DNA from 2 places in the Streptomyces sp. NPDC022910 genome. Region 1 is predicted to be linked to the other one. Evidence: riboswitches for the same ligand, from Rfam matches in the RefSeq annotation. Region 1 holds a riboswitch; the other holds the start of a gene.

What was found. A riboswitch is a leader RNA that binds a small molecule or an ion and turns the genes downstream of it on or off. The one in region 1 is predicted to bind S-adenosylmethionine.
Region 2: it holds a riboswitch for S-adenosylmethionine, as region 1 does, so the genes downstream of both, thrC (threonine synthase) here and ACZ3TS_RS02690 (aminotransferase class V-fold PLP-dependent enzyme) in region 1, are expected to answer to the same signal.

Annotation. Positions count from the first base shown of each region.
Region 1 is NZ_JBVHHL010000002.1:181,975-192,050, forward strand. It holds gene ACZ3TS_RS02660 (response regulator) at 1-258, opposite strand, end outside; gene ctaE (aa3-type cytochrome oxidase subunit III) at 437-1,057, shown strand; gene qcrC (cytochrome bc1 complex diheme cytochrome c subunit) at 1,171-1,983, shown strand; gene qcrA (cytochrome bc1 complex Rieske iron-sulfur subunit) at 1,980-3,038, shown strand; gene qcrB (cytochrome bc1 complex cytochrome b subunit) at 3,035-4,696, shown strand; gene trpD (anthranilate phosphoribosyltransferase) at 4,833-5,897, shown strand; SAM riboswitch class IV at 6,044-6,160, shown strand; gene ACZ3TS_RS02690 (aminotransferase class V-fold PLP-dependent enzyme) at 6,371-7,732, shown strand; gene ACZ3TS_RS02695 (Lrp/AsnC family transcriptional regulator) at 7,815-8,096, opposite strand; gene ACZ3TS_RS02700 (rhomboid family intramembrane serine protease) at 8,093-8,824, opposite strand; gene ACZ3TS_RS02705 (hypothetical protein) at 8,981-9,220, shown strand; gene ACZ3TS_RS02710 (NYN domain-containing protein) at 9,255-10,076, shown strand, end outside.
Region 2 is NZ_JBVHHL010000007.1:207,127-217,202, reverse strand. It holds gene ACZ3TS_RS09975 (alpha,alpha-trehalose-phosphate synthase (UDP-forming)) at 1-1,206, opposite strand, end outside; gene ACZ3TS_RS09970 (glucosyl-3-phosphoglycerate synthase) at 1,276-2,220, opposite strand; SAM riboswitch class I at 2,425-2,582, shown strand; gene thrC (threonine synthase) at 2,601-3,881, shown strand; gene ACZ3TS_RS09960 (MoaD/ThiS family protein) at 3,926-4,201, shown strand; gene ACZ3TS_RS09955 (cold-shock protein) at 4,651-4,854, shown strand; gene groL (chaperonin GroEL) at 5,296-6,918, shown strand; gene ACZ3TS_RS09945 (phospholipase D-like domain-containing protein) at 7,026-9,512, opposite strand; partial or broken gene ACZ3TS_RS09940 (MFS transporter) at 9,610-10,076, shown strand, end outside.

The sequences.
Region 1 (10,076 bases):
CACCGGCGGGCAGTTGAAGATCTCGTCCTTGATCTGCCGGCAGACGCCCATCCCGCCCATCGGCACGGCCTCGCCGTCCAGGACGCACACGTCGATGCCGCCCCGGTCCAGTTCCTTGATGACGGCGTCCGGAGTCGCGCACTCCACGAACCGGACCTCGGGAACGTCCGGGGCCGGCCTGCGCCCGGCCGCGAGCCGGACCTGCTCGCGCGTGTTGGAGTCGTCGCTGTACACCAGCACCGTGGCGGTCGGCTGCATGCTTCCTCCGGGACGTCAGCGTCGTACGGAACGGACCGTTGGGGCGGATGCTACTCCCTTGAACACGTGCTCAACAGCGGTTCGGACACGGCTTCGATGGGCCATACGGGCAGTACACACGCCATGGACCCTCCGAACGGCACCCCCCGGGGTGAGGGCGGGATAAGCGACCGACATAATGTCGGTCGTGGCGACAGCAACGACAGTAGAAACCGGGCACGCGCACCCGTCGGTCAACCGGCCGAACCTCACCAGCGTCGGAACCATCATCTGGCTGAGTTCCGAGCTGATGTTCTTCGCGGCCCTCTTCGCGATGTACTTCACCCTGCGATCGGTGACCGGGCCGACTCACTGGAAGGAGATGGCCAGCCATCTCAACTTCCCGTTCTCGGCGACGAACACCACGATCCTGGTGCTCTCCTCCCTCACCTGCCAGCTCGGCGTGTTCGCGGCCGAGCGCGGTGACGTGAAGAAGCTCCGGGGCTGGTTCATCGTCACCTTCATCATGGGTTCGATCTTCGTCGGCGGACAGATCTTCGAGTACACCGAGCTGGTGAAGAAGGACGGCCTCTCGCTCTCCTCGGACCCGTACGGCTCGGTGTTCTACCTGACCACCGGCTTCCACGGCCTGCACGTGACGGGTGGTCTGATCGCCTTCCTGCTGGTCCTCGGCCGCACCTACGCGGCGCGCAGGTTCACCCACGAGCAGGCGACCGCCGCCATCGTCGTGTCCTACTACTGGCACTTCGTCGATGTCGTCTGGATCGGCCTCTTCGCCACGATCTACATGATCAAGTAGTCGGCCGTCGGTCGCGGCGGACGGTCACCCGATCGGGGAGAACCGATCGCCCGCGACGATCCGATCCATTTCCAGAAGCATCGACGCAGAAGATCCTGACACCGGGGTAATCCGTGAAAAAGCTCTCCGCACGACGACGCCATCCGATGGCGGCGCTCGTCGTCCTACTCATCGCGCTGACGCTCTCCGGGGGGCTGTACGCCGCGTTCGCGCCCGCCGAGAAGGCACAGGCCGATGACACCGCCCAGTCCCTCGCCATCGAGGAGGGCAAGAAGCTCTACCAGGTGGGCTGTGCCAGCTGCCACGGCACCGGCGGTCAGGGCTCTTCCGACGGCCCGAGCCTGGTGGGCGTCGGTGCGGCGGCCGTCGACTTCCAGGTCGGCACCGGTCGTATGCCCGCCGCCACCTCGCAGGGCCCCCAGGTGCCGCGGAAGAAGAACATCTACACGCAGGCCCAGATCGACCAGCTCGCGGCGTACATCGCCTCCCTCGGCGCCGGCCCGGCCGTACCGACGGAGAACGAATACGGCCCTCAGGGCGCCGACATCGCCCGCGGTGGTGAGCTCTTCCGTACCAACTGCGCTCAGTGCCACAACACCGGCGGCAAGGGCGGCGCGCTGACGCACGGCAAGTACGCGCCGAGCCTGGAGGGTGTCGACCCGAAGCACATCTACGAGGCCATGCAGACCGGCCCGCAGAACATGCCGTCCTTCCCCGACACGACGCTGTCGCAGCAGAACAAGAAGGACATCATCGCGTACCTCAACGCGGTCAACGGTGACCAGACCGAGAGCCCCGGTGGCCTCGAACTGGGCGGTCTCGGACCGGTCTCCGAGGGCCTGTTCGCCTGGATCTTCGGCTTGGGCGCGCTGATCGCGGTCGCCGTCTGGGTCGCCGCTCGGACCGCAAAGGCCAAGAAGTCATGAGTAGCCACGACATTCCAGAAGAGAACCTGCCTGCTGAGCAGGACACCGCGCACGGCGCAGTGACGGTGGCGGACGAGGTGAACCCGTTCGCCGACCCGGGACTGCCGCCCCACGAGCACCGCATCCAGGACATCGACGAGCGGGCCGCCAAGCGTTCAGAGCGCACGGTCGCCCTGCTGTTCACCGTGTCGATGCTGGCCACCGTCGGCTTCATCGCCTCGTACGTCACGATCCCGAACGACAAGTCGATCTACGTCTTTCCGATCGGGCACATCAGCGCGTTGAACTTCGCGCTGGGCCTGACGCTGGGCGTGGCGCTGTTCGCGATCGGCGCGGGCGCGGTCCACTGGGCCCGCACCCTGATGTCCGACGTGGAGATCGCCGACGAGCGTCACCCGATCGAGGCGCCCCCGGAGGTCAAGGCGAAGGTCCTCGCCGACTTCCAGCAGGGTGCCAAGGAGTCCGCGCTCGGCCGTCGCAAGCTGATCCGCAACACGATGTTCGGCGCGCTGGCCCTGTTCCCGCTCTCCGGAGTCGTGCTGCTGCGCGACCTGGGCACGCTGCCCGGCACCTCGCTGCGTCACACGCTCTGGTCCAAGGGCAAGCTCCTCGTCAACATGAACACGAACGAGCCGCTGCGTCCCGCCGACGTCGCGGTCGGCTCCCTCACCTTCGCCAAGCCCGAAGGCCTGGAGGAGACCGACGAGGACTTCCAGGTACAGATCGCCAAGGCCGCCCTGATGATCGTCCGGCTGCAGCCGGAGAACATCAAGGACAAGAAGGAACTCGAGTGGTCCCACGAGGGCATCGTGGCCTACTCGAAGATCTGCACCCACGTCGGTTGCCCGATCTCCCTGTACGAGCAGCAGACGCACCACGTCCTCTGCCCGTGCCACCAGTCCACCTTCGACCTCTCCGACGGTGCCCGGGTCATCTTCGGCCCGGCCGGTCACGCCCTGCCGCAGCTGCGCATCGGCGTCAACGCGGACGGCTACCTCGAGGCGCTCGGCGACTTCGAAGAGCCCGTCGGTCCTGCTTTCTGGGAGCGCGGATGAGTACTACACCGAGCAACACGAACCCATCTGCCGCCGACGCGGCGGGCGGCTCGCGCGGACGGGCACCGGCCGGCGAGCGCCTCGCGGACTGGGCCGACGGCCGCCTGGGGATCTACTCCCTGGCCAAGTCCAACATGCGCAAGATCTTCCCCGACCACTGGTCGTTCATGTTGGGCGAGGTCTGCCTCTACAGCTTCATCGTCATCATCCTCACGGGTGTGTATCTGACGCTGTTCTTCCACCCGTCGATGAACGAGGTGGCGTACCACGGCAGCTATGTGCCGCTGCAGGGTCAGATGATGAGCGAGGCCTTCAACTCCACGATGCACATCAGCTTCGATGTGCGTGGCGGTCTGCTCATCCGGCAGATCCACCACTGGGCTGCGCTGATCTTCCTCGCCGGCATGTTCGTGCACATGATGCGCGTGTTCTTCACGGGCGCGTTCCGCAAGCCGCGTGAGATCAACTGGCTGTTCGGCTTCCTGCTGTTCGTCCTGGGCATGTTCACCGGCTTCACCGGTTACTCGCTCCCGGACGACCTGCTCTCCGGCACCGGTGTCCGCTTCATGGAGGGCGCGATCCTGTCCGTGCCGATCGTCGGCACGTACCTGTCGTTCTTCCTCTTCGGCGGTCAGTTCCCGGGCGGCGACTTCGTGGCCCGCTTCTACTCGATCCACATCCTGCTGCTGCCGGGCATCATGCTCGGTCTGGTGGTGGGCCACCTGATCCTGGTCATCTACCACAAGCACACGCAGTTCGCGGGTCCCGGAAAGACGAACAACAACGTCGTCGGCATGCCGCTGCTGCCGGTGTACATGGCCAAGGCCGGAGGCTTCTTCTTCCTGGTCTTCGGTGTCATCGCGGCCATCGCGGCCATCGCCACGATCAACCCGATCTGGGTCTTCGGCCCCTACCGTCCGGACCAGGTGTCCACGGGTGCCCAGCCCGACTGGTACATGGGCTTCTCCGAGGGTCTGATCCGCACGATGCCGGGCTGGGAGGTCAACGTCTGGGGTCACACGCTCGTCCTGGGTGTGTTCATCCCGCTGGTGATCTTCCCGCTGGTCCTGGTCGCCATCGCGGTCTACCCGTTCATCGAGTCCTGGGTCACCGGCGACAAGCGCGAGCACCACATCCTGGACCGGCCGCGCAACGCGCCGACGCGTACGGCCTTCGGTGCCGCGTGGATCGCCTGGTACTTCGTCCTGCTGATGGGCGGCGGCAACGACATCTGGGCCACGCACTTCCACCTGTCGATCAACGCGATCACCTGGTTCGTCCGCGTCGCCTTCTTCGTGATGCCGGTGCTCGTGTTCGTCGTGACCAAGCGGATCTGCCTCGGCCTCCAGCGCCGGGACCGCGACAAGGTGCTGCACGGCCGTGAGTCGGGCATCATCAAGCGACTGCCGCACGGTGAGTTCATCGAGGTGCACGAGCCGCTCAGCCAGGAGCAGCTGCACACGCTCACGGCGCATGAGCAGTACAAGCCGGCCGAGATCGGCCCGACGGTCGACGAGAACGGGGTCGAGCGGAAGATCAAGGCCACGGACAAGCTGCGCTCCAAGCTCAGCTACGGCTACTACGGGGACACCAACCAGATCCCCAAGCCCACGGTCGAGGAGTACAAGGAGATCACGAGCGGCCACGGCCACCACTGATCGCTGCGCGCGCCACGCCACGGTCGAAGGGCCCCGTCCATTGCATGGACCGGGCCCTTTGCCGTGCCCGGCGCTGGATAGGGTGGACCTGTCCGACACGTGCGTCCCGTCCGGGACACCGACCCAGGAGCGGCTGATGAGCGCTGTGACCCCCGCTGGAGGCGACACCGCGGCGGGCCGTTCCTGGCCCGCGGTCCTGAACGCCCTGTTGGAGGGCCGTGACCAGAGTGCCGACGCGACGGCGTGGGCGATGGACCGGATCATGCGCGGCGAGGCGACCGACGCGCAGATCGCCGGGTTCGCGGTGGCGCTGCGCGCCAAGGGCGAGACCGTCGAGGAGATCACAGGGCTCGTCCGGGCGATGTACGAGCACGCGAACGTCATCGAGGTCCCCGGACCGACGGTCGACATCGTCGGTACGGGCGGCGACGGCGCCAAGACGGTGAACATCTCCACGATGTCCTCGATCGTCGTCGCCGGAACGGGCGCGAAGGTCGTCAAGCACGGCAACCGGGCCGCCTCGTCCGCCTCCGGGGCATCGGATGTGCTGGAGAAGCTCGGGGTCGATCTGGAGCTCACGGTGCAGCGGGTGGCCGAAGTGGCCGAGGAGGCCGGGATCACCTTCTGCTTCGCGGTGAAGTTCCACCCGGCGCTGCGGCACGTGGCCGCGGCGCGCGGCCAGCTGGGCATCCGTACGACGTTCAATGTCCTGGGCCCGCTGACGAACCCGGCGAAGGTGAGGGCGCAGGCGGTGGGCGTCGCGGATGCGCGGATGGCGCCGATCGTGGCGGGAGTCTTCGCGAAGCGCGGGAACTCGTCCCTGGTCTTCCGGGGCGACGACGGCCTGGACGAGCTGACGACGACGTCGACGTCCCGGGTGTGGGTGGTCCGCGACGGCAAGGTGACCGAGGAGTCCTTCGACCCGCGGGACGTCGGCCTGGAGCTGGTGCCGGTGGAGGCGCTGCGGGGCGCTGACGCCTCCTACAACGCCGAGGTCGCACGACGGCTGCTCGAGGGCGAGACGGGGCCCGTACGGGACGCCGTGCTGCTGAACTCGGCGGCGGCGCTGGTGGCGCTGGAACCGGGATCCGGGACGCTGGCGGACCAGATCCGGGCCGGTATGGAAAGGGCCGCGGAGGCGATCGACTCGGGGGCCGCGAAGCGCACGCTGGACCGGTGGGTGTCCGCGAGCCACGCCTAGCGGTATGCCGTTGCCTGTGCCGCCCGCCCGTACGTTGCCCCGGCGGGCGGCACCGCATCGGCTCCGAGCCCTCGTAACCCTCTGTGCATCCCGGCATCCGGACAGCAGTTGCGGCCAAGCGATCAACCCGCTTACTGTCCTTCCCAGGTCATGAGCGACAGCCATTCGGCCCCGGTCGGCTGTCCGGCAACCCTCCGTCCGTGGCGGGGTGCCCCGGGTGAAGACCAGGCCGTGGGCAGCGAGGTTCGCGGCAAGCGCGGACCCCTCCCGCTTGTGATCAAGCGCACTTCCAGGGGTCCTGGTCGTTCGAGGGAGCCTTCCGTGAGCAAGCGAATGCGATAGGGCCGCAGAGCCCCGCCTCCGCATCGCCCTTTCACCCCTTTTCACCCTTTCGCGTGCTGTTGACGCAGCCGCGCACGGTTGTGCGCGCCGTCCGGCACGGCGACTCTGCCTGCTTTCACGGGAGTGCACCCATGTCCGTCTCCACCGTTGCCGCCGACCAGTCCGTTTGTGCCCCGCTGCCCGTCCTGGGCCGGGATGTCACCGTCCCGCTCGTCACGGGCGGCGAAGTCACCTACGCCGCGCTCGACTACGCGGCCAGCGCCCCGGCGCTCCAGCGGGTCTGGGACGACGTGGCGGCGTACGCGCCGTACTACGGCAGCGTCCACCGCGGCGCCGGGTACCTGTCGCAGTTGTCCACGGACCTCTTCGAGAACGCCCGCCGGACCGTCGGCGGGTTCCTCGACTGCCGCGAAGACGACCAGGTGATCTTCACCCGGTCGACCACCGACTCGCTCAACCTCCTCGCCGCCACCCTCCCGGCCGACTGCCAGGTCTTCGTCTTCGAGACCGAGCACCACGCCTCGCTGCTGCCCTGGCGCGGCGCCCGCGTCACCTACCTCAACGCCCCGCGCACCCCGCAGGAGGCCGCCCGGACCCTGGAGTGCGCCCTCGCGGACCGGGACCCCCACGGCCCGGCACTCGTCTGCGTCACGGGCGCCTCCAACGTCACGGGTGAGCTGTGGCCCGTGCGTGAGCTGGCGGCGGCCGCCCACGCGCACGGCGCGCGTATCGTCCTGGATGCCGCCCAGCTGGCCCCGCACCACCCGGTGTCGGTCAAGGACCTCGACGTCGACTGGGTCGCCTTCTCCGGCCACAAGCTGTACGCCCCCTTCGGCTCCGGCGTCCTGGCAGGCCGCGCCGACTGGCTGCGCGGGGCCGAGCCCTACCTCGCGGGCGGCGGAGCCAGTCGCAAGGTCGCCCGGCGCACCGACGGGGGAGTGGACGTCGAGTGGCACGAGACCGCCGCCCGGCACGAGGCGGGCTCGCCCAACGTCATCGGTGCCTATTCCATCGCCTCCGCGTGCAAGGTCCTCACCGAGGCCGGCTTCGACACGCTCGTCGCCCGTGAGCAGTACCTGATCGGGAAGGTCAGGGAAGGGCTCGCCGAGGTCCCCGAGGTGAAGGTGCTCTCCCTCTTCGGCGCCGACGCGCCCCGCGTCGGCGTCATCTCCTTCGTGGTCGAGGGCTGGAACAGCTCCCACTTCGCCGCCGCTCTCTCCGCGGAGTACGGCATCGGCGTCCGCGACGGCCTGTTCTGCGCCCATCCGCTGGTGCGCACCCTGCTGGGCAGCGACCCACAGACCCAGGGCGAGTGCGGCGCCCCCGAGGCCGCGCCCGGCGAGAAGTCGCTGAACGCGATCCGCGTCAGCTTCGGCGCGGGCACTCCCGACGAGCACGTGGAGCGGTTCGTCCGCGCGGTCAAGGAGCTCGTCCGCGACGGCGCGAAGTGGAACTACCGCACGGAGGACGGCCGTTGCGTCCCTGCGGTCTGATCGGCAGAGGCGCAGGCGTCAAGCTCCCTCCCGCCCGCCCCGGGGCGGAAGGGGGCGAGCCGCCCTCGGCGGCCGGATGCGTCTAGTTGTCCAGCCCGATCGCGAAGGCCGCCTCCAGGTCGTGCTGGGAGTAGGTGCGGAACGCGACATGGGTGTCGGTGGCCAGGACACCGGGGATCTTGCTGATCCGGCCGGGGATGACGTCCGCGAGGTCGTCGTGGGCCCTCACCCGGACCATGGCGATGAGGTCGTAGGTGCCGGTGACGGAGAAGACCTCGCTGACGGAGTCCAGCGCGGCGATCGACTCGGCGATCTCGGGGATCCGGTCCACGCTGGTCTTGATGAGCACGATCGCGGTGATCACGGCTGCTGTTCTCCCTCGGGGGCCTGGGCTGGGGGTTTCACCCTACTCGTACGGCCGTAGCGCACCCATGCGTAGACGAAGCCGAGGCTGAAGCCGACCAGGTGGGCCAGGTACGCGACCCCGGGGCCCTGGGTGGCGCGGCCCGCCGCCATCCACTGCAGGGTCGCCCAGAAGGGCAGCACCACCCAGGCCGGGAAGCGCAGCGGCAGGAAGAGCAGGAACGGGAAAAGACTGGTCACCCTGGCTTTGGGGAACAAAAACAGGAACGCGCCGAGGACCGCGGAGATGGCTCCGGAGGCCCCGACGAGCGTCTGCGTGGACTCGGCATTGGCCGCCGCGTACCCGATCAGCGCCAGATAGCCACAGCCCAGGTAGAACAGGGCGAACTCCACGTGCCCCATCCGCTCCTCGGCCATCGCACCGAAGATGTAGAGGAAGAGCATGTTGCCCAGCAGATGCACCCAGGTGCCGTGCACGAACAGGGCCGTCGCGGGGGTGATCGTGGCCCGTGGCGCCCCGCTGAACAGCTCCGCGGGCACCACGCCCCAGCGGGCGAAATAGGCCCGCTGCGCGGCCAGCAGCGTGTCCCCGGTGCCGTACGCCGGATTCAGGCCCGCGGCCGGTCCCATGACGAAGATCAAACAGCACAGGGCGATCAGCCCGTAGGTCACCGGCGCCGACTGTCCCCGCAGCGCTCCGGCGGCCGTCCTGCTCCAGGTGCCGATCATGGGACAGAGCATGGCGTAACAGGACCGATCCGCGCAGAGTGCCTCGCCGCGATGGGCGGGCGGGCGGAGGGTACCCGCCAGGCCGTAGGGTTACGAGCCACACGCTCCAGGGAAACTGGCGCATCACGGAGACTGGAAGAAGGAAGAGCAGCCACGATGACGGTTCCCCTGCCGACCGAGACGACCCGTTGGCGTTGCACGCTCTGCGGCAACCTCACGCGTTTCGACGTCACCCGCTCGTCGAAGGTCGTGGAGTACGTGCACCTCGATCTGGCCGGAGAACCGAAGGTCGAGGAGCGTGACGTGGTCAGTGAGACCATCGAGTCGGTGCGTTGCCGCTGGTGCAACGCCGTGGATCAAGTGGAACTCGTGGACAGGCCGGGCGCCGGCTCCTGAGGGTGGCGGCCTCGCACAGGCATTGGGGTGACGGATGGTGGAGACCACAGGCGGGGAGCCGGTCGACGGCGCCGCTGAGGTGCTCGACCGTCCGCTGCCCGACGGCGTGCGCCGCCGGGTCGTGCAGATCGTCTCCGACGGCTTCGGCGGACTGACCCTCGGCGAACTGCCCGCGCAGTTGCGCCAGTATGCCCGGTTCACCCCGAACCGGCGGGCCAAGTTCGCCGGCAACGCCATGGCGGCGGCCCTGGAGACCGATCCCCTGTTCCGGCAGCGGATCGGGGAGAAGCTCAGAGAGGCCCAGCCGGAGCTCGCCGGCGCCCTCGACTCCGGCTCACCACCCCCGGCCGCGGACCCGCTCGACGTGGCGGCCGCGGCCTACGTGCTGCGCCCTGCGGGCTGGGTGAAGCTGGTGACCGCGGCCGGCGAGGAGGCCCAGCGCGCGGACGCCGAGCGCGCCGATGAGGAGAGCCGGGCCGAGTTGGAGCGGCTGCGCGGCGAGTTGGCGGCCGCCCGCGACCAGACGCGGGCCGAGACCGAACGGCTGCGCGTGGAGTTGGAGTCGGCGCGCAAGGAAGCCGAATCGCTTCACCGTAAGCTGCGTGCCGCCCTCAGCGACGTCAAGCGCGGGGAGGCCGCCCTGCGCAAGGTCCAGGGCGAGATCGAGACCGTGCGTTCCGAGGGGCAGGCGCAGGTGTCCGCCGCCGAGAGCGAAACCCGGCGGCTCAAGGCGCGCCTCAGCGAGGTGGAGGCCACCCTGGAGGCCACCCGCAGAGCGGCGCGTGAAGGGCGCAGTGTCGAGGACATGCGCGTACGGCTGCTCCTCGACACCGTGCTGGACGCCGCTCAGGGGCTG
Region 2 (10,076 bases), on a different contig from region 1:
GCCCTCGTCGGAGACCACCGGGACCTCCTTGGCGACCAGGTTCATGCCGTCCCGGATGGGATTCACGAGGGCCACGTCCGCCAGCCGGTACGCGGCCAGCGAGCGCGCGAAGTCGTCCTTCACATGCAGCTCCACGGGGGTCCAGCCCGGCGTCCGGTAGCGGGCGTTGATCTCCGCCGCCACCCGCTGAACCTCCGCCGTGTACTCGCGGTAGACGGCCAGGTCCTGGCGGGACGGGTACGCGAAGGCGACGTGGACGACCCGTTCGCGCCACTCCGGACGCGACTCCAGCAGCTCCCGGTACGCGAGCAGTCCCCGCACGATGTTCTTCGACAACTCGGTGCGGTCCACCCGCACGATCGTCTTCCGGGGCCTGCCGTCGGGTGCCGTGCCGATCTGCTGCCGCAGCGTCGCCATGCGCTCGTTCACGTCCGGCTGGTGCGCCCGCTGCCGCAGGAAGTCGGCGTCCGCGCCCAGCCCGTGCACACCGATACGCGTGCCCGAGGGGATGCCGGGGCCCAGGATCGCGTGACAGCAGTCCGTGAACGCGTCCGCCCAGCGCTGGGTGAGGAAGGCCGCCCGGTCCGCGCCCAGGATCCCGCCGAGCACCTGCGCCGCGATGTCGTCGGGCAGCAGACGGAAGTACTCGGGCGGCGCCCAGGGCGTGTGCGAGAAGTGGCCGATCCGCAGGTCGGGCCGCAGCCCGCGGAGCATCCGGGGGGCCAGGGTGAGGTGGTAGTCCTGGATCAGGACCGCCGCGCCGTCACCCGCCTCCTGGGCGAGCGCCTCGGCGAAGGCGCGGTTGTACGTCTCGTACGCCGCCCACTGACGCCGGAACCCCGTGTCGAAGACCGGCTCCAGGGGTGTCTGGTACAGCATGTGGTGGACGAACCACAGCACCGAGTTCGCGATGCCGTTGTACGCGTCCGTGTACACCTGCGGGTCGATGTCGAGCATCCGTACGCGCTGGCCGCCGGTGTCGGCCGGATCCAGCGCACCACCCGTCCGCCGGACGGCCTCGCGGTCGCCGTCGCCGAGCGCGGAGCAGACCCAGACCGCGTCCGCGTCCGGGCCGATGGCGGAAAGGCCCGAGACCAGTCCGCCACCGCCGCGCCTGGCAGTGAGCTGCCCGGTCTCGTCCAGCGCGTACGAGACCGGGCCGCGGTTGGAGGCGACGAGTACGGAAGCCATATGGGTGGAAGCCATGCCACGAAACTTAGCCCGGGCCTGAAACGCTCAAACGTTCCATTCGGCCGTATGCGGAACCGTATACAACTACGCGGCCTTTCGTTCCACGTACTCTTCGATGTCCGCCATCGGCGGCCTCTCCTCGGTGTCCACCGAGTACGTCCGCGGCTCGAAGCGCCCCTCGACCCGGTCGAACTGAGTGAGGGAGGGGCGGATCAGATGGCCGCGGGCCAGGCGGAGCTGTGCGGTGCGGTAGATCGCGGCGGCCATGCGGCCCAGCGCCTGGCCGTCCTGGTGGCGGTGTTTGCGCACGCCCACGTCGACCTGGGCGAGGGCGTCCAGGCCCACCAGGTGGAGGGCGTCGACCAGCATGCCCAGCTCCACCCCGTACCCCACCGGGAACGGGAGCTGTTCCAGCAGGGAGCGGCGGGCCGCGTACTCGCCGCCGAGCGGCTGTACGAAACCGGCCAGCTGAGGCCAGTGCATGTTGAGCAGCGGGCGCGCCATCAGTTCCGTGACGCGTCCGCCCTGGCCCGCCGTACCGCCGAGCGGACGGTCGTACATCGCCTTCACCAGGTCCACGCCGGGGTCGGTGAGCAGCGGGCCCACGATTCCTGAGACGAAGTCCGACGAGAACTCCCTCAGGTCCGCGTCGATGAAGCAGACGATGTCTCCACTGGTGACGAGCAGGGAGCGCCACAGCACCTCTCCCTTGCCGGGTACGGCCGGGATGCGCGGCAGGATCGCGTCGCGGTGCACCACCTTCGCGCCGGCCGCCGCGGCGACCTCGGAGGTGCGGTCGGTCGAGCCCGAGTCGACGACGACGATCTCGTCGACGAGCGGAACCTGCTGCATGAGGTCGTGCCGGATGGCGGCGACGATGTCGCCGACCGTCTCCTCCTCGTTGAGAGCGGGCAGCACGACGCTGACCGATGAGCCCGAGGTGCGTTTCGCGGCCAGGATCTTGTGGAGCGGGCGATCGGTGACGGACCAGGAGCGGGTGCTCAGCCAGCGCTCGACTTCTTCCAGCACAGTCTGCGGCTCCTCACGTTCGTACGGTGGTCGGCAAAAGGGATCTTCGCGTGGGGTTCTTCCAACGGGTGCCTGTTGTGATCCATCTCGCGGTTCGGACGACTATCTCAACTGTCCTGGCCTTCGGTTACAGTCTTGAACAACGCCGGTGACCATCGCATGTCGGGGGTCGCCGCCGCTCGTACCAGTGAAACAACCACATACAGCTCATCCAGAGGGGCAGAGGGACACGGCCCGATGAAGCCCCGGCAACCCTCCAGTCGGTTTCTCGTAGATCAGTGTTGATCGTCTCCGCGAGGCTCCCGGCTAGGGAAGGTGCCAAATCCGTCTCACGGCGAGATGCGTCGTGAGGAAGATGAGGAGAAAGGGCCTCGCCTGACATGGCTGTGCAGACAGTTGCAAGCTCCACGAACTCCGTGAACCTCGGTCCCGCCGTCGCCCTGTCCTGCCGTGAGTGCGGTCACCGGGTGCCGCTCGGCCCGGTCTTCGCCTGCGAGGAGTGTTTCGGCCCGCTGGAGATCGCGTACGACTTCTCGGGCTACGACACCGAGGAACTGCGGAAGCGTATCGAGGCGGGCCCCGCGAACATCTGGCGCTACGCGCCACTGCTGCCGGTCCCGGCGGACGTCGCCGACAAGCCGAACCTCAACCCGGGCTGGACCAAGCTCGTCAAGGCCGACAACCTGGCGCGCGAGCTGGGCGTGACCGGCGGGTTGTATGTGAAGGACGACTCCGGTAACCCGACGCACTCCTTCAAGGACCGCGTGGTCGCCCAGGCGCTGGAGGCGGCCCGCGTCTTCGGCTTCACCACCCTCTCCTGCTCCTCCACCGGCAACCTCGCGGGCGCGGTCGGCGCCGCCGCGGCCCGCGCCGGCTTCCGCTCCTGCGTCTTCATCCCGCACGACCTCGAGCAGGGCAAGGTCGTCATGGCCGCGATCTACGGCGGCGACCTCGTCGGCATCGAGGGCAACTACGACGACGTGAACCGCTTCTGCTCCGAGCTGATCGGCGACCCGGCCGGCGAGGGCTGGGGCTTCGTCAACGTCAACCTCCGTCCGTACTACGCGGAGGGGTCCAAGACCCTGGCGTACGAGATCGCCGAGCAACTGGGCTGGCGACTGCCCGACCAGATCGTGGTTCCCATCGCCTCCGGCTCGCAGCTGACGAAGATCGACAAGGGTCTGCAGGAGCTGATCAAGCTCGGGCTCGTCGAGGACAGGCCGTACAAGATCTTCGGTGCGCAGGCCGAGGGCTGCTCGCCGGTGTCGGTCGCGTTCAAGGGGGGCCACGACGTGGTGCGGCCGCAGAAGCCGCACACCATCGCCAAGTCGCTGGCGATCGGCAACCCGGCGGACGGCCCCTACGTCCTGGACATCGCCCGCCGCACGGGCGGCGCCGTGGAGGATGTGACGGACGAGCAGATCGTCGACGCCATCAAGCTGCTCGCCCGCACCGAGGGGATCTTCGCCGAGACGGCCGGTGGCGTGACCGTCGGCGTCACGCGCAAGCTCATCGAGAACGGCGTCCTCGACCCGGCCAAGACGACGGTCGTCCTCAACACCGGTGACGGCCTCAAGACGCTGGACGCGGTGGCCGGCACGGGGCTGACCGCGACGATCCGCCCCAACCTGGAGTCCTTCCGCGAGGCCGGGCTCGCATAAGCGCCCGTCCCGCCAGCCGCATCCGACCGGAGGTCACACATCCCATGAGCGTCACCGTCCGCATCCCCACCATCCTGCGCACCTACACGGGTGGCCAGGCCGAGGTGACCGCCGATGGCGCGACCCTCGCCGAGGTCATCGCCGACCTGGAGAAGAACCACGCCGGTATCGCCGCCCGCGTCCTGGACGACCAGGGCAAGCTGCGCCGCTTCGTCAACGTGTACGTCAACGACGACGACGTCCGCTTCGAGCAGGGCCTTCAGACGGCGACGCCGGACGGCGCGGGCGTCTCCATCATCCCGGCGGTGGCGGGCGGCTGACGGTCGCTCAGCCGCGTGACCATTACCCTCGGTAACGCCGGTCACCGAGAGTTCATCGAATTGCCCTCTCCGTGAGAGAAACGGAGGGGGCAATTCTGCATGGTTGAGCACGGTAGAGTTGGGGAACCCGCTCCCGGTCTCCCCGCCGGGTTCCCCGAGTTTCTGCCGCGCGCCCGACAAGAAGTCGCCAAACTGTGCAGGGCTTTTGCGCCATTCATTCCTTTTATGGGGCCCGACTTGCCCTGAATTCGGGTGAATTCTTCGTACATTCCCGACCGGGCGTGCCCGGAATTCTCGTCCGATTGACCTGTTGCAGACGGCAGTTGGACAGATACATTCAGCCGCGGTCGACGCGTTCCGGCGCACGCCCCCAACCGTTGGGGGGTGAGGTCTGACCCGGATCCGCGAAGTGTGGATCTGTGCAAGGGCCAGTAATAGGGGAGTTAGGCATGGCTCAGGGCACCGTCAAGTGGTTCAACGCGGAGAAGGGGTACGGCTTCATCGCGGTCGACGGTGGTGCGGATGTATTCGTCCACTACAGCGCGATCCAGATGGACGGCTACCGCACCCTGGAAGAGGGCCAGCGGGTCGAGTTCGAGATCTCGCAGGGTCAGAAGGGGCCGCAGGCGGACATGGTCCGTCTGGCAGGTTGAGGTTGCGCGCCGACGACTGAACTGTTCGACGTGTCGAGGGGCTCGTATCCCGTTGGGGGTACGAGCCCCTCGGTCTGTCCGGGGCGGGTCGGCGGGCGGTACGCAACGCAGCGTTCACCCGGAGATGGGCCGGAGGTCGCCTGCTCCCGCCCGTCACCCGACCACCACCCCTCAAGGAGCCCGCTTCGCGGGCGCGCCTTGCTCCCGCCCGTCACCCGACCACCACCCCTCAAGGAGCCCGCTTCGCGGGCGCGCCTTGCACTCTCGGGGGGCGAGTGCTAATCATTGGCGTTAGCACTCTGAAGGTGAGAGTGACAAAGAAGGACCGGGTCGGTGAGGCCGCGGACCGGGAGGGGCAAGGAACCTCCGGCCGGGGCCGTCCGTCGCGGGCGCGGGCGCGGTCCGAAGTAATCACCCCCAGTCCTGGAGGGACCACTTCACATGGCCAAGATCATCGCGTTCGACGAGGAGGCGCGGCGTGGCCTCGAGCGCGGCATGAACCAGCTCGCGGACGCCGTCAAGGTGACCCTCGGCCCCAAGGGCCGCAACGTCGTCCTCGAGAAGAAGTGGGGCGCCCCCACGATCACCAACGACGGCGTCTCCATCGCCAAGGAGATCGAGCTCGAGGACCCGTACGAGAAGATCGGCGCCGAGCTGGTCAAGGAAGTCGCCAAGAAGACGGACGACGTCGCCGGTGACGGTACGACCACCGCGACCGTCCTCGCCCAGGCCCTGGTCAAGGAAGGCCTGCGCAACGTAGCCGCCGGTGCCAACCCGATGGCCCTCAAGCGCGGTATCGAGAAGGCCGTCGAGGCCGTCTCCGCCGCCCTGCTGGAGCAGGCGAAGGACGTCGAGACCAAGGAGCAGATCGCCTCCACGGCCTCCATCTCCGCCGCCGACACCCAGATCGGCGAGCTCATCGCCGAGGCCATGGACAAGGTCGGCAAGGAAGGCGTCATCACCGTCGAGGAGTCCCAGACCTTCGGTCTGGAGCTCGAGCTCACCGAGGGTATGCGCTTCGACAAGGGCTACATCTCGGCGTACTTCGCCACCGACATGGAGCGTATGGAGGCCGTCCTCGACGACCCGTACATCCTGATCGCCAACTCCAAGATCTCCTCGGTCAAGGATCTGCTCCCGCTCCTCGAGAAGGTCATGCAGTCGGGCAAGCCGCTGCTGATCATCGCCGAGGACGTCGAGGGCGAGGCCCTGTCGACCCTGGTCGTCAACAAGATCCGCGGCACCTTCAAGTCCGTCGCCGTCAAGGCCCCGGGCTTCGGCGACCGCCGCAAGGCCATGCTCGGCGACATCGCCATCCTCACGGGCGGCGAGGTCATCTCCGAGGAGGTCGGCCTCAAGCTGGAGAACGCGACCCTGGACCTCCTGGGCCGCGCCCGCAAGGTCGTCATCACCAAGGACGAGACCACCATCGTCGACGGTGCCGGCTCCGCCGACCAGGTCGCGGGCCGCGTGAACCAGATCCGCGCCGAGATCGAGAACAGCGACTCCGACTACGACCGCGAGAAGCTGCAGGAGCGCCTGGCGAAGCTGGCCGGCGGTGTCGCGGTCATCAAGGCCGGTGCCGCCACCGAGGTCGAGCTCAAGGAGCGCAAGCACCGCATCGAGGACGCCGTTCGCAACGCGAAGGCGGCCGTCGAGGAGGGCATCGTCGCCGGCGGTGGCGTGGCCCTGATCCAGGCCTCCTCGGTCTTCGAGAAGCTGGAGCTGAACGGCGACGAGGCCACCGGTGCCGCCGCCGTCAAGCTGGCGCTCGAGGCCCCGCTGAAGCAGATCGCCGTCAACGCCGGCCTCGAGGGCGGCGTCGTGGTGGAGAAGGTGCGCAACCTGACCCCGGGCCACGGCCTGAACGCCGCGACCGGCGAGTACGTCGACCTGGTCAAGGAAGGCATCATCGACCCGGCGAAGGTGACCCGTTCCGCCCTGCAGAACGCCGCCTCCATCGCCGCGCTGTTCCTCACCACCGAGGCCGTCATCGCCGACAAGCCGGAGAAGGCCGCCGCGCCCGCCGGTGGCGGCATGCCGGGCGGTGACATGGACTTCTGATCCGGCTGCCTCCCGAGGCTCGAGGATCAGGTTCGTCCTGCACGTACCGAGGGCGGCACCCCTGCTTCCAGGGGTGCCGCCCTCGGGCGTTCACACTGTGCGAGACATCAGGAGTTGCTGAACGCGTCGCGCAGCCGCATCTCGTTGAAGCCGTTGCCGTCGTAGTCGTCCGAGTACGTCAGCGCCAGGCGGCCGTTCGGGGCGATGGTCACGGCCGGGCCGCCCTGGCCTCCGCCGGTCACCACGTTCATCCGGTAGGCGGGGAGCCTGCCGGTCGTCGTGCCGTCCGCGTTGAAGCCGCGGGCCCACACGTCGTCCTTGCCCGCGTACGGGGTCCCGTTGATGTTCACGTCGAAGGCTTCCCTCCACGCGACCACGAAGCTGCCGTCGTCGGCGACCGCGACATCCGCGACGTCCTGGTCTGAGATCGGCCGCTTGCTGTCGACGTACGGGCCGCTCGCGGTGCCGTCCTCGGTGGTCCGCTGCTCCGCCGCCGTGGCGCTGCCGGTCGCCGAGAAGATGCGGTGGTAGATCCGCTGCGGGCGCACGAGCGTGCCGGTGCCGGTGGTGTACTCGTCCGTCCACGCCACGACGAAACGGCCGTCACCCGTCGACGCCACCGCCGGCTTGGTCTGCTGCCCGTCGGTCAGGGAGTTGCCCACCTTGCGGGCCACGGCGAAGCCGCCCGAGGTGTTCAGCTTCGCGACACCGATGTTGACGCCGCCGTTGCCGTCCGCGTCCTCTTCCCAGACGATCACGGTGTTCCCGGCGTCGTCGATCGCCGCGTCGGCGTAGCGGTTCGACCCGGCGGCTCCCGAGTTGATCGTGCTGACCTGGACGTCCTGGTAGCGCAGCGTGCCGGTCGCGGACCAGCTGCTCGCGTACACCTGGTTGAGCGTGGAGCCGTCGGCCGTGCTCTCCCAGGCCACGCTGTAGGAGCCGTCGCCGGCCACCGCGACCGTCGGCCGCAGCTGGTCCCCGTCACCGGAGGCGTGCGGCCGCGGCAGGGTGGACACCGTGCCGTCCGAAGTCACCTTGCGCACGGCGATGTCGGCGTACTTGTTGCCGTCGTCGTCCTTGGCCCAGACGACGATCGCGTCGCCCTGGTCGTCCACGCCGACGTCGGGCTTCTGGTGCGACCAGGTCGCGCCGGTGCCGCTGTTGCTCAGCAGCTTCTCGTCCCACAGGGGCGCGCCGTCCTTGTACATGCGGATGTACACGTCGGTGCCCAGCTCGGTGTCCGAGGAGTCGTGCCGGTCGCCCTGCTCGTACACCACCGCGGTGTAGACGGACGACGTGCCGCCGGAGGCGATGGCGCTGTAGTGCTGGTCGCCGTTGGCCTGCACGTTGACCCGTGAGTAGTGCTGGGACGTCGAGCCGTACTTCGCGGCGTCGATGTCGACCGCGCCCGAGCGCACCTTGTTGAAGTTGGCGACGTAGGCCTGGTAGGTCCCCGGGTCGTCGATGCGCAGCAGCGTCTCGTCGTTCGTCTTCAGCGAACCCGCGGTCCAGTTGTGGGAGCCCGTGTACACGTGCTGGACCTTGGTGCCGTCGGCCTTCGTCCACTCCGTCAGCAGGTACTTGGAGTGGGTGGTGCCGTGGTTGCAGGAGGACCCGGCCGAGGACTTGTAGCGGCAGCCGCCCGGGCGGTTGCCGTAGGCCGCGATGTCGAGGGCGGTCAGGTCGTTGATGCCGTTGTTGCCGCCGCCGTCACTGAGGTCGCGGGCGTTCACGTCGACGCTGCATCCCTGGGACCGCTTCGCCTCCAGGGCGTCGTAGACGGCCGGGCGGGTGGTCCGCTGGTCGAGTTCTGCCGCCGAGATCCTGATCTCCCCGTCGATCGAGCAGTCGACCTGGTCGATGAACGAGGCGAGGATGTCGGCGTTGCCGTAGTGGGAGGCGTCCGAGGCGGTGTCACGCGGGAAGAAGAACGCCTCGACCGCAGAGCCCGGGTCGCCGGTGGTGTAGTTGTACGTCGTGTGCAGGCTGTCGCCGACGTGCCTCACCTGGTCGTTGAAGTGCGCGCGGTACCGGGAGGCAAGGGTCGCGTTGTTGGACACGACGACCGCGTTGTTGATCTCGCCGTCCTGGCCGCCCGCGAGGTTTTGCGAGCTCTGCCAGACGACGTCCTTGCGGCCGTCGGTGAGCGCGTCGAACACGATGTACTTGTCGTGGTCGATCGCGTTCGTGTCGCCCGAGCCGTTGCCCAGGCAGCCTCGTGAGCACCAGGTGAGGGTGGAGTTGCCCGTCAGTGTCAGACTGTCCAGATCGCTGCTCGGCCGGTTCGCCGACTCCGAAATGATGCGCAGCGTGACGCCGCGGCTCTGGGCGGCGGTGAGCTTCGCCCGCAGATCCGAGCTGCTGAACCAGTACATGCCCATGTACAGCGTCGAGTTGGGCGCCGCGAGATCGATCAGGTCGCCGACCGAGGTGTTGATCGAGGAGTCGTAGGTCGTGGGCTTCGGATAGGTGAAGACCGACGTGTAGTTCCCGGAGACGACGGTCTCCGCCTGAGCGGTGGCCGGGGCGAGCAGTGCCGCTCCCAGGGCGAAGGGGACGGCGACGGCCGCCGCCCGAGTTATTCGTCTGCCCATCAGTTCCCTTGCGTTCAAACGGTGTTAAGGCCGAGCACACCCTATACACGCGCGTCCCGAGCTCCTGATCACGCGTGGCTCGGCGGGAGCCGGAGCGGTGTCCGGGGGCGGTAGGGCCCCGGGCGGCGTGCGGGCCGGCCTGGTGTGCCTCCTGCTGGCGATCTCCAAGGGCGCCGACTGGGGCTGGGGCAGCGGCACCACCCTCGGCCTGCTCGTGGTCTCCGTCGTCGTCCTGCTGGTGTGGGGCTTCTTCGAACTGCGCGTGGAGCAGCCGCTGGTGGACCTGCGCACCACCGCCCGCCGTCAGGTGCTGGTCACCAACCTCGCCTCCGTGGCGCTCGGTTTCGGCATGTTCGCGATGTCGCTCGTGATTCCGCAGCTCCTGCAGCTGCCCGCGGCCACCGGCTACGGCCTGGGCAAGTCGCTGCTGACCGCCGGTCTGGTCATGGCGCCGTCCGGTCTGGTGATGATGGCGACCGCCCCGGTGTCCGCCGCGGTCTCGCGCGCCAAGGGCCCGAAGGTGACCCTGATGATCGGCGCGCTGATCGTGGCCGTCAGCTACGG